3 regions of the Streptosporangium sp. NBC_01469 genome follow, and region 1 is predicted to be linked to each of the others. Evidence: riboswitches for the same ligand, from Rfam matches in the RefSeq annotation. Region 1 holds a riboswitch; each other region holds the start of a gene.
The links. Region 1 has a riboswitch for cyclic di-AMP ahead of OG587_RS45635 (C40 family peptidase). Riboswitches for the same ligand answer to the same signal wherever they lie in the genome.
Positions count from the first base shown of each region.

Region 2: it holds a riboswitch for cyclic di-AMP, as region 1 does, so the genes downstream of both, OG587_RS43325 (hypothetical protein) here and OG587_RS45635 (C40 family peptidase) in region 1, are expected to answer to the same signal.
Region 3: it holds a riboswitch for cyclic di-AMP, as region 1 does, so the genes downstream of both, OG587_RS36240 (CHAP domain-containing protein) here and OG587_RS45635 (C40 family peptidase) in region 1, are expected to answer to the same signal.

Region 1 is NZ_CP109465.1:10,448,141-10,453,238, forward strand. It holds gene OG587_RS45620 (Uma2 family endonuclease) at 1-120, shown strand, start outside; gene OG587_RS45625 (branched-chain amino acid aminotransferase) at 220-1,314, opposite strand; gene OG587_RS45630 (3-isopropylmalate dehydrogenase) at 1,489-2,535, opposite strand; cyclic di-AMP (ydaO/yuaA leader) riboswitch at 2,676-2,909, shown strand; gene OG587_RS45635 (C40 family peptidase) at 2,897-3,505, shown strand; gene serA (phosphoglycerate dehydrogenase) at 4,002-5,098, opposite strand, start outside.
Region 2 is NZ_CP109465.1:9,922,241-9,927,338, forward strand. It holds gene OG587_RS43305 (hypothetical protein) at 1-158, shown strand, start outside; gene OG587_RS43310 (roadblock/LC7 domain-containing protein) at 211-597, shown strand; gene OG587_RS43315 (hypothetical protein) at 610-981, shown strand; gene OG587_RS43320 (alpha/beta fold hydrolase) at 1,171-2,031, opposite strand; gene OG587_RS43325 (hypothetical protein) at 2,327-3,142, opposite strand; cyclic di-AMP (ydaO/yuaA leader) riboswitch at 3,393-3,539, opposite strand; gene OG587_RS43330 (DUF4253 domain-containing protein) at 3,800-4,546, opposite strand; gene OG587_RS43335 (carbohydrate ABC transporter permease) at 4,783-5,098, opposite strand, start outside.
Region 3 is NZ_CP109465.1:8,338,107-8,343,204, reverse strand. It holds gene OG587_RS36245 (ABC transporter substrate-binding protein) at 1-1,053, opposite strand, end outside; gene OG587_RS36240 (CHAP domain-containing protein) at 1,496-2,191, opposite strand; cyclic di-AMP (ydaO/yuaA leader) riboswitch at 2,210-2,348, opposite strand; gene OG587_RS36235 (TetR/AcrR family transcriptional regulator) at 3,231-3,809, opposite strand; gene OG587_RS36230 (oxidoreductase) at 3,825-4,706, opposite strand; gene OG587_RS36225 (hypothetical protein) at 4,982-5,098, shown strand, end outside.

The DNA.
Region 1 (5,098 bases):
CTCAGCCACCCCGGAGAGCGGGGATACCAGCAACAACACCAGGTGACCCTCGGAGAGCCCCTTGAGCTCCCCGCGCCCTGGAACCTCACGATCGACACCGGCAAGCTGGTCGAAGGGTAGGCCCGCTCGGGAGGAGGCCCGGCCGGGTGGGAGGCCGGGTCTCCTCCGCCCGGAACCCGCCGGACGCCCCGGCCCCGGCCTGGCCTCCTCCGTACGCGATCAGCAGACCTTGTGAACCCAGCTGTGCGGGTCGGGACGGGTCCCGTACTGGATGCCCACGAGCTCCTCGCGGATCTTCGAGGTGACGGGCCCCTGGGTGCCGTCGCCGATCGTCCAGGCGCGGTCGGCGCCCTTGACCGAGCCGACCGGGGTGACGACCGCGGCGGTGCCGCAGGCGAAGACCTCCGTGAGCTCGCCCGTCTCACAGCCCCGCTGCCACTCCTCGACCGACAGGCGCCCCTCCTCGGCGTGGAGGCCGAGGTCGGCGGCGAAGGAGAGGATCGAGTCGCGGGTGATGCCGGGCAGGAGCGTGCCGGTGAGCGCCGGGGTCAGCAGGCGGTCGCCGTAGACGAAGAACAGGTTCATCCCGCCCATCTCCTCGACGTAGCGGTGCTCGCCCGCGTCGAGCCAGACCACCTGGTCGCAGCCCTGCTCGACGGCCTGGCGCTGGGCCACGAAGGCCGCCGCGTAGTTGCCGCCGCACTTGGCGAAGCCGGTTCCGCCGGGGGCCGCCCGGGTGTACTCGGTGGAGAGCCAGACGGTTACGGCCTTCCCGCCCCCGAAGTAGGCCGCCGCCGGAGAGGCGATGACCATGTACCTGTAGGTCCTGGACGGGTAGTTGACGCCGAGCGCCGGCTGCGTGGCGATCATGAAGGGGCGCAGGTAGAGGCTGTGTCCCGGCGTGGTCGGGACCCACTCGCGGTCGGTCTGGACGAGCAGCTCCAGCGACTCGACGAACGTCTCCTCGGGCAGCTCGGGCATGGCCATCCGCCGCGCGGAGGTGTTGAAGCGGGCGGCGTTGGCCTCCGGCCGGAAGGTCACGATCGTGCCGTTCTCCTGGCGGTAGGCCTTGAGTCCCTCGAAAAGCTCCTGCGCGTAGTGGAAGACCGACGTCGCGGGGTCGAGGCTGAGCGGGCCGTACGGCACGAGCGCGGCGTCGTGCCAGCCCTCCCCCTCGGTGTAGTCGATCGAGATCATGTGGTCGGTGAAGACCTGACCGAACCCCGGGCTCGCCAGTACCTGCTCGCGCTCTGCCGCGGTGCGAGCGTGGTCGGAGAGCTGCACGTCGAAGCTGAGCTTCTGAGCGGTGGTCATCGCACGGATCCTTCTCTTGGTGTCTGGCTTACCCTCTGGTCCATTCTGCGTCGGACCGGGTAACGGGAAACTACTCCATCCATGCCGAAAACCGGCAGTGCTGGAGAAACAAAAAACGCGCCTGGCGGCTCGGGTGAGCCGCCAGGCGCGTCGGGGTAGAGGGAGGCGGCTTCCTCAGCCGGCTACTCGGGCGGTGATGTCGTCGCCGATCTCGTGGGTGGTCCGGCCGGCCCGTCCGGCCGGCCGCTCGACCAGGTCGTCGGCGACGGCCTGCTCGACCCTGGCGGCCTCGGCGGCCATCCCGAGGTGGTCGAGGAGCATGGCGACCGACAGGATCGTGGCGGTCGGGTCGGCCTTGCCCCGGCCCGCGATGTCGGGGGCGCTGCCGTGGACCGGCTCGAACATGCTCGGCGCGGTGCGGTCGGGGTTGACGTTGCCGCTGGCCGCGAGGCCGATGCCACCGGCGATCGCCGCGCCGATGTCGGTGAGGATGTCGCCGAAGAGGTTGTCGGTGACGATCACGTCGAAGCGCTCCGGCTGGCTGACGAAGAACATCGAGGCCGCGTCGACGTGGCAGTAGTCGGTCTGGACGTCGGGATACTCCAGGCTGACGCGGTCGAAGGTGCGGGCCCAGAGGTCACCGGCGTAGGTGAGCACGTTGGTCTTGTGGACCAGCGTCAGCTTCCTGCGGGGGCGGCCGAGCGCCTTGTCGAAGGCGTAGCGCACGACGCGCTCGACGCCGTAGGCGGTGTTCAGCGACTCCTGGGTGGCGATCTCGTGCGGCGTGCCCCGGCGCATGACGCCACCCGCTCCGGCGTACAGGCCCTCGGTGCCCTCGCGGACGACGACCATGTCGATGTCCTCGGGGCGGGCCTTGCCCAGCGGTGTCTCGACGCCGGGGAAGAGCTTGACCGGACGCAGGTTCACGTAGTGGTCGAGCTGGAAGCGGAGCTTGAGCAGCAGGTCGCGCTCCAGGATGCCCGGGGGCACGCTGGGGTCGCCGACCGCGCCGAGCAGGATCGCGTCGTATCCGCGCAGCTCGTCGAGGACCGGGTCCGGCAGGGTCTCGCCGGTCTCGTGGTAGCGCTTGGCGCCGAGGTCGTAGGTGGTGGTCTCCACCTTCGTGCCGACCGCTTCGAGGACCTTCAGTCCCTCGGTGACGACCTCGACTCCGATTCCGTCCCCGGGGATGACCGCCAGGCGAATGTTACGCGAATCCATGCAGGCACCCTACCGGTCCGTCTCGGTGATCGAACACCGGTCTCACTCCTCGGACGTGACCGCGCGGTGACACGCCTGATCGCTTTGTCCTTTTTTGCTCGGTATTGACCCTTTCGGGAGGTTTCGTTATGGTCCTCCCATTCACATCAATGCCTAATCCGTACGGGCCATCCCCTTACCGGGCCCGCACGGAGCCGGGGAACCACTCTTTCCGGAATCCGCCGGGCCCCCGGGAACCCCGCTCCTCCCCCGGAGCGCGTTCCCGCTCGCCATCACGCGGATTCCTTGGGGCGAATCAGCGCGTTCTCGCGCCGTAGGGCGGCCTCCACGCCCGAGCCCGACAGCTCACCCGGCCGGCCTTATGGAAGGAATCATCCTGTCCGGCACAGTTCTCCCCCGCGTCCTGTCCATCTCCGCCTCGATGATCGTCGCCGGCGCCGCGGTGCTCGCGACCTCGCCCGCCGCCCTGGCCGTCTCCCCACCCCCGGGCCCCGGGCCCGCCGCGCTCAACACCCCCGCGCTGAAGCAGGCGCTGAAGGCCACGAACGTCAAGCCCGCCTGGCAGAAAGCCGTGGACTGGGCGATGTCCAAGCGCGGAACGCCCTACGTCTGGGGTGGCACCGGCCACGGCGGCTTCGACTGCTCCGGCCTGATGCTCCGCGCCTACCGCGCCGCCGGGATCAAGCTCCCCCGCGTCACCTACGACCAGTACGACGCGTTCCCCAAGAAGATCGCCTGGAGGGATCTCAGAGCCGGCGACCTGGTCTTCTTCAGCGGCCTCGGCCATGTCGGCATGATCACCAAGCCCGGCTACATGGTCCACGCCCCGCAGACCGGCGACGTGGTCAAGGAGGAGAAACTCGACTCCTGGCGCCGCGACTCCTTCGCCGGCGCGGTGCGCCCCGACCCGCAGGGGGTTCAGCTGACCGAGCGGGTCAAGCTCGCGACCGAAACAGTGACCGGCGGATGAGACACGCCGGCGGGTCACCGCCGGAAGGCCGTGGAGACCCCGGCGGCGAGAACGGGCTCAGCGGGTGGGCGCACCACCGTTGTCCCTGCGGTCCAGAGCGGTCTGGAGCGCGTCGATGGCCTCGTCCTCGGTCTCGTCGGGACGGTTCCAGGGATACATGTCGTACATGGCGAATCTCGTCTCGGTCGCATGCGAGCAAGGAAGGTGGTCGAGACTCCGGTCGGGACTCCGACCAGGCCTGATGTCGCGGGTCCGGATCACGGACCGCCGACGGGGGCTTGGAGCCGGCAGGCGCCACGACACCGCGGCGAGTCGCCGGCCTGCCCCTGTCAGGCCCCGCCGCGGCAGGTAGGAATGGCAAGAACCTGGCGCATTTCATTCCAGGTTACCTGGCCACGGAAACGCCGTCTCGCCCGGCGTACACACTTCTCACATGCTGAGACGAAATGTGGCCGCCGTCCCGGTCTCCGGGGCGGCGGCCACATCGGCGGGACGGCTAGTCGGCCAGGTCGACGGAACGGCCGCTGTCGGCGCCGATCTCCGAGCCGATCTGGTCGATCACCTCGGCCGGGATGGCGGTGTCGACGGTGAGCGCGATGAGCGCCTTGCCGCCCTTGGCGTCACGGGCCACCTGCATCGAGGCGATGTTGATCGAGTGGTCGCCGAGGATGCGGCCGACCACGCCGACGATGCCGGGGCGGTCGGTGTAGGTGAAGAACGACAGGTGGTCGGTCGGCTCGATCTCCATCTGGTAGCCGTTGACCTCGACGATCTTCGTGATCTGCCTCGGCCCGGACAGGGTGCCGGAGACCGAGATCGCGCGGCCGTCGGCGAGGACGCCGCGGACCGTCACGACGTTGCGCCAGTCGGGGCTGTCGGAGCTGGTGATCAGCTCGACCGACACGCCGCGGTCCTTGGCCAGCAGCGGGGCGTTGACGTAGGTGACCGAGTCCTCGACCACGTCGGTGAAGACGCCCTTGAGCGCGGCCAGTTCCAGCACGCGGACGTCGTGGGAGGCGATCTCGCCGCGCACCTCGACGTCGAGCTTGGTGGCGACCTCGCCCGCGAGGGCGGTGAACACCCGGCCGAGCTTCTCGGCGAGCGGCAGGCCCGGCTTGACGTCCTCGGCGACGGCGCCGCCCTGGACGTTGACCGCGTCCGGCACGAACTCCCCGGCGAGGGCGAGCTTCACGCTGCGCGCGACCTGGGTGCCGGCCTTCTCCTGGGCCTCGTGGGTGGAGGCGCCCAGGTGCGGGGTGACGACGACCTGGTCGAGCTCGAAGAGCGGGCTGTCGGTGACCGGCTCCTTCGGGAACACGTCGATGCCGGCGCCGGCGACGCGCCCCTCCTTGATCGCGGAGTAGAGGGCGTTCTCGTCGATGATGCCGCCGCGGGCGACGTTGATGAGGCGCACGTTCGGCTTGACCGCGTGGAGCTCCCTGTCGCCGATGAGACCGATGGTCTCCTTGGACTTGGGCAGGTGCACGGTGATGAAGTCGGCCTCGCTCAGGGCCTCCTCCAGCGAGACCAGCCGGACGCCCATCTGGGCGGCGCGGGCCGGCTGCAGGTAGGGGTCGTAGGCGATCAGCTCGA
Region 2 (5,098 bases), 530 kb from region 1:
CGGACCCGCTGCCCAGGCGGACGAGGGGGGCCACGGAGATCCCGGCGGCCGGGACGGGCTCTCCGGAGACGTCGGAGTGGCTCCCCAGGGCGAACGGGGACCCGGCCGACGTCAACCTGCTCATCCGGCTCAGGAACGCATTGGAGGCAATGACTTGAGCCCGGTCACATGCCGATAAGGCTGCGGACGCTGAAGCTGATCGGAAGGAGGATGCCGGTGGAACTGCGTGAGGAGATACGCCGCGAGATGGCGGTGCTGCGAGAACGCGTACCCGACGTGAACGGGAGCATCGCGTGCAGCGTCGACGGTCTGACGATAGCGAGCGACCTGGAGAGCGACACCGAGCAGACCGGCGCGCTGTCCTCCGCGGTGCTGGCCCTGAGCCGCCGGATGACGAGCATGGCCGGCAAGGGCACCTTCGAGGAGACGCTGATCTCCGGCACCAACGGCTACGCGGCGTTCTACGCCGCCGGACCCAAGATCGTTCTCACAGTCCTGGCGCGCCCGGGGACCAACCTCGGGCTGCTCCGGCTGGAGGGCCGCAAGACGGCGGCCAGGCTGGCCGCCGTCAGCTCGCGCACATCGATATCCCAGTGATCGGAGACAGTAATGGGCAACATGGACATCTCGCTCAAGGAGATGATGACGATCGACGGTGCCATCGGCGCGGTCGTCGTCGACTACAACAGCGGGATGGCGCTGGGCGCGCTCGGCGGGTCCAAGGACCTCGACCTCCAGATCGCGGCCGCGGGTAACACCGAGGTCGTCAAGGCCAAGATGCGGACCATGGAGTCGCTCGGCCTCAAGGACGGCATCGAGGACATCCTCATCACGCTCGGCACGCAGTACCACGTGATCCGCCCGATCTCGGGCCGGAGCGGCAAAGGGCTCTTCCTCTACCTGGCTCTCGACCGGAACCGGGCCAACCTCGCGCTCGCGCGGCACACCCTGCGCGGCATCGAGGAGAAGCTCGAAGTCTGATCCTCCGGTGCGGCCCGCGCCCCGGGAGGCGCGGACCGCACCGGGGCCCACCCGAGGAGACCGGTGACGGGCGTACCGGAGCCCACCGTGCGGAGCGGTGGGGGCGTACCTGAGCCCACCGCCCTGACGAGACGGTGACGAACGTGCCGGACACCGTACGGAGAAAGCCGGTGACGGGCGTGCCGGAGGTCACCGTCCCGAGTCCGCGAAGGTGGTGAGTTCGTCGATCGCGTCGACGAAGGAGGGCCAGAGCTCGGCGGGCAGGTCGTGGCCCATGCCGGGGAAGGTGATCAGCCGGGCGCCGGGGATCGCGTCGGCCGTGGCGATTCCGGCGGGCAGCGGGACGAGCGGGTCGTCCTCCCCGTGCAGCACGAGAGCCGGAATCGCGAGCTCCTTGAGCCGGGGCGCACGGTCACCGGAGGCCATGATCGCGGCCACCTGCCTGGCCGTGCCCGCCGGGTCGTACGACCGGTCGTAGCCCAGCCCGGCGATCTCGGCGTTCCACTCCCGGTCGAACGGGTAGCCGGGCGAGCCGACGACGGCGCAGTTGTCGAGGGCCCGCCGGATCGCGCTCTCGCGGTCGGGCGTGAAGGCCGGCATGAGCACGTCCGGGTCGGTCAGCAGGGCGGCCTGCGGGCTCGGCGTGGACATGATCGAGGTGAGACTGCGCATCCGGTGCGGGTGGCGGATCGCGAGTGACTGCGCGATCATCCCGCCCATCGAGAGGCCGACCACGTGGGCCGTGTCCCAGCCGAGCGCGTCGAGCAGCCCGGCGGCGTCGTCGGCCATGTCGTCCAGCAGGTAGGGGACCTCCCCGCTCCCGTCCAGGGCGGGCGTCCCCGCCTCGGCGAGGTGGGTGCTCTCGCCGCTGTCGCGGTTGTCGAAGCGCACCGCGTGGTAGCCGCGGTCCGCGAGCAGCTCGCAGAACCTGTCGTCCCACTGGATCATCTGGCAGCCGAGGCCCGTGATCAGCAGGAGGGGGCGAGCCTCCGGAGAGCCGAAGGTCTCGTAGGCGATCTCGATGCCGTTCGCCGGGGCTCGCAGAGTCATGGCACTCCTACCGTCCGTACTGGTTGTGCGGGACAGAATGCCATTCGGGGGGAAACGCGACACCGGCGGGGTGGTCCCCACCGGTGTCCCAGGATCGCCCCCGCGCGAGCGGGCCGCGGCCCCCCGTCAGGCCCCGCCCCGGCCTTCGCGAGCGCGCGTGAGCGGATCGGTCGTTTCTCGGACGGCCCCCGCGCGAGCCGGTCCTTCCGGATCGGCCCGCTCGCGTGAACGGGGTCGGCATCCGCCCGCTCGCGTGAACGGGGTCGGCATCGGCCCGGTTCTCGCGCGAGCGGGGTCAGTTCTTCCCGACGCCGGGCCCGGCGGCCGTGCCGGTCGGGACGTGCGCGGAGACGGGCTCGACCATGACCTTGGGCTTGCCGATCCACGGCCGCGCCTCGGCGCTCACCAGCTGGGTCTTCAGGCCTATCCCCAGTTGCCTCGCCATGGCGAAGACGGTCGCCGGCGGCCTGGCCGGGCTGGTGTCCTTGCGGCCCCAGGCACCGGTGGAGAACGCCACGGGGTGGTTCTTGATCCCCGTGCCGTCGCCCCACTTGGTGACCACGTACTGGATGTCGATGTGGCCCATGCCACCGTTGCCGTCCACGCCGAGCGTGCCGGCGTTGAACGTGCCGCCGGTCAGGTCGGCGAAGGTCTTGGCGTCGATGTCGACCATGATGCCCTGGTTCGAGGGGTTACCCGGGCCGCGGTCGCCGACGAAGAACCTGGCCTTCTTGCCCTTGTAGAGGATGTAGCCCTCGGTGAGCAGGGGCCAGCTCGGGCTGGCGATCATGCCCTTCTGCATCGGCCTGCCACTGGCGGGCAGTCCGGTGTCACCGGCCCGGCCGGAGGAGTCGTCCCAGAAGTAGGAGGCCGTGGTCGCACCCTGGAGGAGGACGGCCTCGGCACCGGCCGGCGCACCGACCGCGGGGTCGGCGGCGAGGCGGGTGGGGGCCGCCAAGGCGTGGGCCGGAAGCGCCGAGGCGACGCCGACGGAGGCGAGGACGCTCGCACCGACGAGGGTGGCGGCGGCGAAGCCGCGCTTGAGGGGGGCGTTGTTACGCGGGAGGTACTTGCTCAGGCTTTTCTTGTGCAGACCAAAGAAGGGGTGCATGGAGAAGTGGCTCTTTCGCGAGGGAACGGGGCGGCCAGGTGCGAACACCGAAGGGGTGCACCGGCGGGGACGCGCTCGTCGGAAAAGGGGGCGTAGCCGGATCAACCAATCGCTACGCGGAGCACGGTCCTGAAGATGCCGCGATCAGACGCGGCGGCGAGGTCGGGGGGACGGGGGTGGGGGTGAAAGTTCAGGTGGTCGGCGCGGACAGGGGGTGCACCGACGTGGTGACGCGGTGATCCATGAGGGGATCTCCTCTCCATCTCGTCTACCGGGTTAGCTGACGGGTTCGGGCGGTGGAGTTGCCCTACCGCTGCGCGCTCGCGGCGGATTCACCCCGGAAAACTGGTTCCCCGGCTCCGGAGCCCAGTGGGCCCTCGGGATTCGACGTCGGCCGGCCGCTCCCTCTTGTGAAGGGCAGGTCGCCAACCGATAACAGTGGACACTACCTCCCAAAACGGACAAAGCAAAGCAAACGCCATGAAAACCCCAGAAGATCTACCTGCAAGCTTCAAGAAAGCCTCATCGATCACCCCGCCAGGCCAACACCCGCCCTACCAGCACGAATGTCGCCCCGATCGTGGAATCCACCCCGGGGCACCCATGCCCGGAGACCCACGCGAGGGAGTCCGCACCCCGCGGGTCAACCCGGGCCGGTCAGTCCCACCAGAACGACCAGGCGTTCCTGCCCTTGATCTGCTCGGCGTAGTCGATGAGGCTCCCCGCCCCCTGGATGATGCTGTCGGGGCAGAACGTCCAGTGCTCGGCGGCGACGTGCAAGGCGTGCTCGGAGGTCGTCGGGGGCGCGGCGACGCTGAGGTCGAGGGTGTTGAAGCCCATGCCGACCACCCGCACCCCGAACCTGTCCTCCCAGCTCCGCACGACGGCCGCGAGCGGGACCATCCACTCGTTGTGGTTCAGGGCGCCCTGCCAGCCCATGACGGCGAGCGCGTCGGCCCCGCGCTCGACCGCGACGAGCCCGAGCGGGGTCCTGCGCTCGGCCACCAGCCCGGCGTACCAGTCGGCGACCACGCCGGGATCGGCGGCGAGCCTTCCCGACGGGGCCGGGCCGGGACACTCGGGCCCGAAGGGGTCGAGCAGTTCGAGCTGGTCGAGATTGGCCTTGGCGATCCAGTCGGACCACACCTCGGCCATGAACGCGGCGGCGTGGTAGTTGTCGATCTGGCTCGCGGTGTCCGGGGCGATCTGGCCGGCCGACCAGGGCTGGACGGAGTCCTCCAGCAGGACCGGCCACAGGCCCGACTGCCCGTGCTGGGCCCTCAACCGGGCCCAGTACTCGCCGGAGACCGCCACCTCGCTGAGCCAGAACGCCGGACGGCGACGGACCGCGAGCTGAGCGTAACCGGGGTCGGGCCAGACCACGTCCCCCGGTGGCAGCTCCACCGAGAGCCTCCGGCCCTCACCTCCGCCGGCCCCCTCGCTCCCGTCGGCTCCATCGGCTCCGTCGGCGAACAGCTGACCCAGAACTGGCGGAAGTTGCCCACGCTCGCAATCGCTCATCTCTACCGATCCGATCCTGACCACGGACCAATTTTGGCCTGTCAACCATCCCGAGGGACAGTTCTGCCCTGGTCCAGGCAAAAATTATCGGTACAGGGAGGAACGGAGCCGGGCGGGTGTCAGTCCTTCACCGCCCCGCCCAGGCCGGCGACCAGCCTGCGCTGGACGGCCACGAAGAAGATCAGCACGGGAACGGTCATCAGCGTCGAGGCCGCCATGATGCCGCCCCAGTCGTTCTCGTCGGGCTTGAAGAAGACCAGCAGGGCCGCGGGCAGCGTCTGGTTGTCCCTGGCCGAGATGATGAAGGTCCTGGCGAAGATGAAGTCGTTCCAGGCGGTGATGAACGAGAAGACGCTCGTGGCGACCAGTCCCGACGCGACGAGGGGGAAGATGATCCGCCACAGGATCACCGGCCGGCTCGCACCGTCGATCATC
Region 3 (5,098 bases), 2.1 Mb from region 1:
GAGGTAGTTCAGGACCTCGGCGGCCTCCTTGGGGTGCTTGCTCTGCTTGGGAATGGCCAGGTAGGAGCCGCCCCAGTTGCCCGCGCCGCCGGGCACGGATGCGACGTCCCACTTGCCCTTGTTGTCGTCACCGGCCGCGCCGGAGACCACGCCGAGCATCCAGGCCGGGCAGCCCATGGTGGCGAAGGCGCCCTTCTTGATCGCGGCGTTCCACGGCGGGGAGAACGAGGCGAGCTTGGCGGTCAGGCCCGCCTGGCTGAAGCTCTTCACCGTGTCGAAGGAGGTCTTGATGGCCGGGTTGGTCTCGATGACGAGCTGGTTGTTCTTGTCGAAGTAGGAGACGTTGCCGTTCTTCGGCGCCTCCTGCGACAGGATCACGTTGTAGAGGGTGTTCGGGCCGTCGATGAACTTGGGATCGGTCTTGCCGGGGTTGGCGGCCTGGAACTTCTTCCCCACCTCCATGAAGGCGTTCCAGTCCGGCCATAGCTTGCCGACCTCCTCGCGCTCGGTGGGCAGGCCCGCCTTCTCGAACAGGTCCTTGCGGTAGCACATGGTCATGCCACCGATGTCGGTGCCCAGGGCGAAGAGCTTGCTGTCGGCGTTGATGCCGTTGTCCCACTTCGCCGCGGGGAAGTCGGCCTTGCGGCTGTCCAGCCCGTACTCGGCCAGGTCGGTGAAGAACTGCGGACGGGCCTTCATGAGGCCCATCGCGCCCTCGTCCAGGGCGATGATGTCGGCCGCGCCGCTGCCGGCCTGCAGACGCTGGAGCAGCTGCGGGAGGTAGACGTCCTCGAAACGGTCGGTCAGGTTCTGGTACTTGACCTGGATGTTCGGGTGCGCCGCGTTCCACGTCTCCACGGCCTTGTCGTAGCCGAAGTTCTCACCGCCGCCGAAGGTGTGCACGGTGATGGTCACCGGCTCGGCCGCGGCGGCGGAGCTACCGCCCGCGGCGGGCTCGGCGGGCTCGCTGGAACTGCACGACGTGATGGCCAGGGCGGTGGCCGCCATGACCGCGACGGCGGCGAGCCTGCCGTGCCGCTTGTTGTTCAACATTCCGGACCCCTCTCAGGTGGTCGCCCGAATCATTGGGAGGCGACATCGCGGACCGGTCCCCGACAAACGCGGTCCTCGCGACGAGGTCGTTCCTCAATGTGCTTTGGGAGCGCTCCCACGAAGAGTGGACGATGGGCAACCAGGACGTCAATATGCCGAAACTCAACCGTTACATCCGGCTGTTTTAGGTGGGACTATCAGCATGAAGTGGGGATATACCACCCATACGGGTTATTGGGAGCGCTCCCATCTCATGGACATACAGTCGGGGCATTTCGTGTCCGTGTGGGGGCTCGCGGGGAGAGTGGAGGCGGCGGGGGACGGAACGCCGTCAGGGGCACCGCTCGTTCGAGCGGTGCCCCTGGGAGCGTGCGGACCGGCCCGCGTTCACCGGCGGGGGAGCCGGGTGCCCGCGCCGTGGGGGGCGCGGGGCGGGTGCGGGTCAGTTGGAGTAGACCGGGTAGCCGTAGCCGACGACCTGGGAGACGGGCCTGACGCGCTGCTCGACGTCGCCGTTGCCGGTGTTGCCCTCGATCGTGGTGATCGTGCCGTCCCCGTTGTCCTTCTTCACGAAGCCGACGTGGTCGATGCCGTCGATGCTCTTGCCGCCGGCCCAGTCGAAGTAGACGACCGCGCCAGGGGTGGGGATGGTGCCCCAGTGTCCGTTGTTCTTGAACCACTTGGCGTGGGCGACGGTGTAGGCGTCCCAGCCCATCGTGGGGCGGATGCCGGCCATCTCGCCGACCCAGGAGACGAACATCGCGCACCAGGGGGCGTTGGCGTAGTCGTACACGGTGTTGCCGCCGTCGCGGGCGAGGGTCTCCTTGGCGCGAGGGGTCGACATGTACCAGGAGTGGAACTTGGTCCCGCCGCCCTGGGCGTTCTCGCGGACGCCGATCTGCTTCGAGGCGAGGTCCAGGACCTGCGCGGCGGAGACCTTGGGGAGCCTCTCGGCCGCGATCTGGAGCGGGGTCTTCGCGGACTTGGAACTCTGGGCCTTGGCGTCGACGGGCGGTGCGTTCACGACGCCGTGACCGTCGGCCAGAGCTACGCCGGTGGTGCCGGTCGCCAGGACGGCACACGCGCCCAGGACGGCGCACACCGCACGGGGGGTGGAGATGAGGCGATGCTTAGTCATACGGGGGTTCGACTCCTTGCTTCGCTTCCATTCCGCCTACCGGGTTAGCTGACGGGTTCGGGCTGGGAAGTGCCCTACGACGCACGAGTGCGTTGATTCACCCCAGGAACGTGGTTCCCCGGTTCCGCAAACCTCGCGGATTCGGCGGCCGTGCTCACCGATGGCGGAGGGTTCCGCCGGGTGGAGCGCGGTCGGGCAATGTGACGGCAATGCGCAGACCTGGATAGACCTAGACAATTGCCATGAACAGGACGAACGTACGCCAACAGGACAGACGATTACAAGTAGGACACATTGCCCTGACTTGGCGGTACGTCCGAAATAAGGCGGTACGGCGAGGTGTTACCCGGCGCGGGACAGGGAGTGGATCATGCTCGTCCGGTGCCGGACGCGCCTTCCCTCTGCGGGCGGGACGGTGTCCGGAATCCCCTGCGTCCACGGCGATCCAGGCTTTCCGGACCCGCCTGCGAGGCGTCGGGTGGGGGGTGCTATCGCGCGAGGAGGGAGCCCCCGATCGACGGTGATGCGCCCGACATATTATCGAACAAGTATTCGATAGTAAAAAGTATACGGATGGTAGGGGTTCTCCCATGGAAGAGCTGGGGGCCACACCCTGGGATCCGGCGGCTCGTGGCCGCGTCCTGAGGGGTTTTCGCAGCTCAGGAGGGTGAGATGGAGTCGTCGGCGGGTCTCGCCGCCCGAAGGGTAAAGGAATGCGCCCCCGAAAGGGCTCGACGCCCGCGAAGGTAAAAGCGCAAGGTAAAGGAACACGCTTTCCGGGAGGCCTCGCCGCCCGCGAACGGTAAAGGCGCGCGGGGCGAGGGAACGCGTCTCCGAAAGGGGTTCGCCGCCCGCCGGGAGCGAGGAAACGTGCCTCCGCGCTCTCGTGCCTCCGCGCTCTTGTGCCTTCGTGCCTTCGTGCCTTCGTGCCTTCGTGCCTTCGTGCCTTCGCGCCGGAGCGGGCGCCGGGCGCTCCGGGTTTCAAGTCCTCGAGCTCACGGCCCCGTGTCCGCAGGTCTCAGGTCTCAGATCTCAGATCTCAGATCTCCGAGCCGGACCACGCGCGGAACAGTGGGAGCAGGAACCGGTCGACCGTCTCCTCGACGAACTCCCGGTCCAGCGGCTTTCCGGTGAAGAACAGCCGGTACCACACCAGCGCCTCGGTGACCTTCCTGAGCTCCGCCGGGTCCACCGGTCCCGGCAGCTCGCCGCGCTCCCTGGCGCGGTCGAGCAGCGGGGTGGTGCCCGTGATGTCGGCGCGGGGCACGTTGTCGCGCAGGGCGGCGGCCAGGTCGGGGGAGGTGAGGAGCGCGGGGAACAGGCCGAAGATCATCGCGTGTTTCCGCTCCAGGATCCGGCAGAACCCGTCCACGACCTCGATCAGGTCCCCGCGCATCGATCCGGTGTCGGGCGGCGGCGCGACCTCGATTTCGAGGTGGTTGCAGATCAGGTCCACGACCAGCGCCTCCTTGCCCGGCCAGCGACGGTAGATCGTGGCCTTGCTGGCGCTGGCCCGCCTGGCGATCTGGTCGACGGACATCCGGTCGTATCCGACCTCGGACAGCAGCTCCAGAGTCGCGTCGAGGATCGCCCGTTCCCGCGCGGGATCGAGACGCAAGGTGCCTCCGGTGGTTCACGAGTCCTGTCTGATCTCCCAGAATCGTACGCCGGTCAGCTCCTCCGACCTCTCCCAGAGCCTCGCGGCCACGGCCGCGTCCAGCGCCTTCGGTGAGGGACGCAGCGGTTTCGGCCCCGGCCCGACGTACTGCCCGCCCCTCGCCTCGGGAGAGGTCGCCGCGTACAGGGACGGCAGGGCGCCCTTGGCGGGCGGCTGCAACAGCAGGCGCAGCAGGGCGTTGACGGGGCGGGTGAGGGCGCCCGCCTTCATGATGCCGGTGGCCGTCATGCCCGGGTGGGTCGCCAGGCTCAGCAGGGCCGCTCCGGAGGCGTCGGCACGGCGCTGCAGCTCCAGGGCGAACAGCAGGTTGGCCAGCTTGGAACGGCCGTAGGCGGAGAACCTGCCGTACCGGCGGTCGAGGGCCAGGTCGTCGAAGTCGATCGCGCCGACGGAGTGGGCGTCGCTGGAGACCGTGACCACCCGGGCGGCGGGGGCGGCCAGCAGGCGCGGCATGAGCAGCCCGGTCAGGGCGAAGTGCCCCAGATGGTTGACGCCGAACTGGGTCTCGAAACCGTCGACGGTGGTCCGCCGGGGCATCGGGCCCACTCCGGCGTTGTTGACCAGCAGGTCGAGCGGCCCGTCGACCGTCTCGGCGAACGCGCGCACCGAGCGGAGGTCGGCCAGGTCGAGCGCCCTCACTTCGACCGCCGCCTCCGGCGCCGCCGTCCGGACCGTGTCGAGCGCGGCCCGGCCCCGGTCCGCGTCGCGCGCGGTCAGGACGACGCGGGCGCCGTGCCTGGCCAGTTCGAGTGCCGTCGGCACGCCGATGCCGCCGCTCGCCCCGGTGACCACCGCGACGGAGCCGGTCAGGTCGGGAATCTTGTCGGGTGTCCACATCGCTCGCTCCTCGTGGCGGATCGACGGACGAATCGGGGGATGGATCATGTGGTGTACGAAACGGTTCCGTACACCACGGTAAAGGTCGATAAGATCATCGGCAAGCGCGCGTGGTCGGCTGTTCACCCGCAGTTCCCGGGCGCTTAAGGCCACCGGGTTAGGTTGTGGCAGTCGTGAACGGGTCATCGCCCGGCGTGGAGGACGGTCGAGACCACGCGCGGGAGCAGGGTTCGGCCATTGCCTGGGTGGAATCCCCGTTGCAGATGCTCTGTGCGGTGGAGGCCCACCATGCCGGGCTGCTCGGTGCCCGCAGCCACCTCGTGCCCCGGGCGAAGCTGCGCCCGCTGGCCGTGACGGGCCGAGAGCTCGGCCGTCTCACCCTGCCGAGGGGG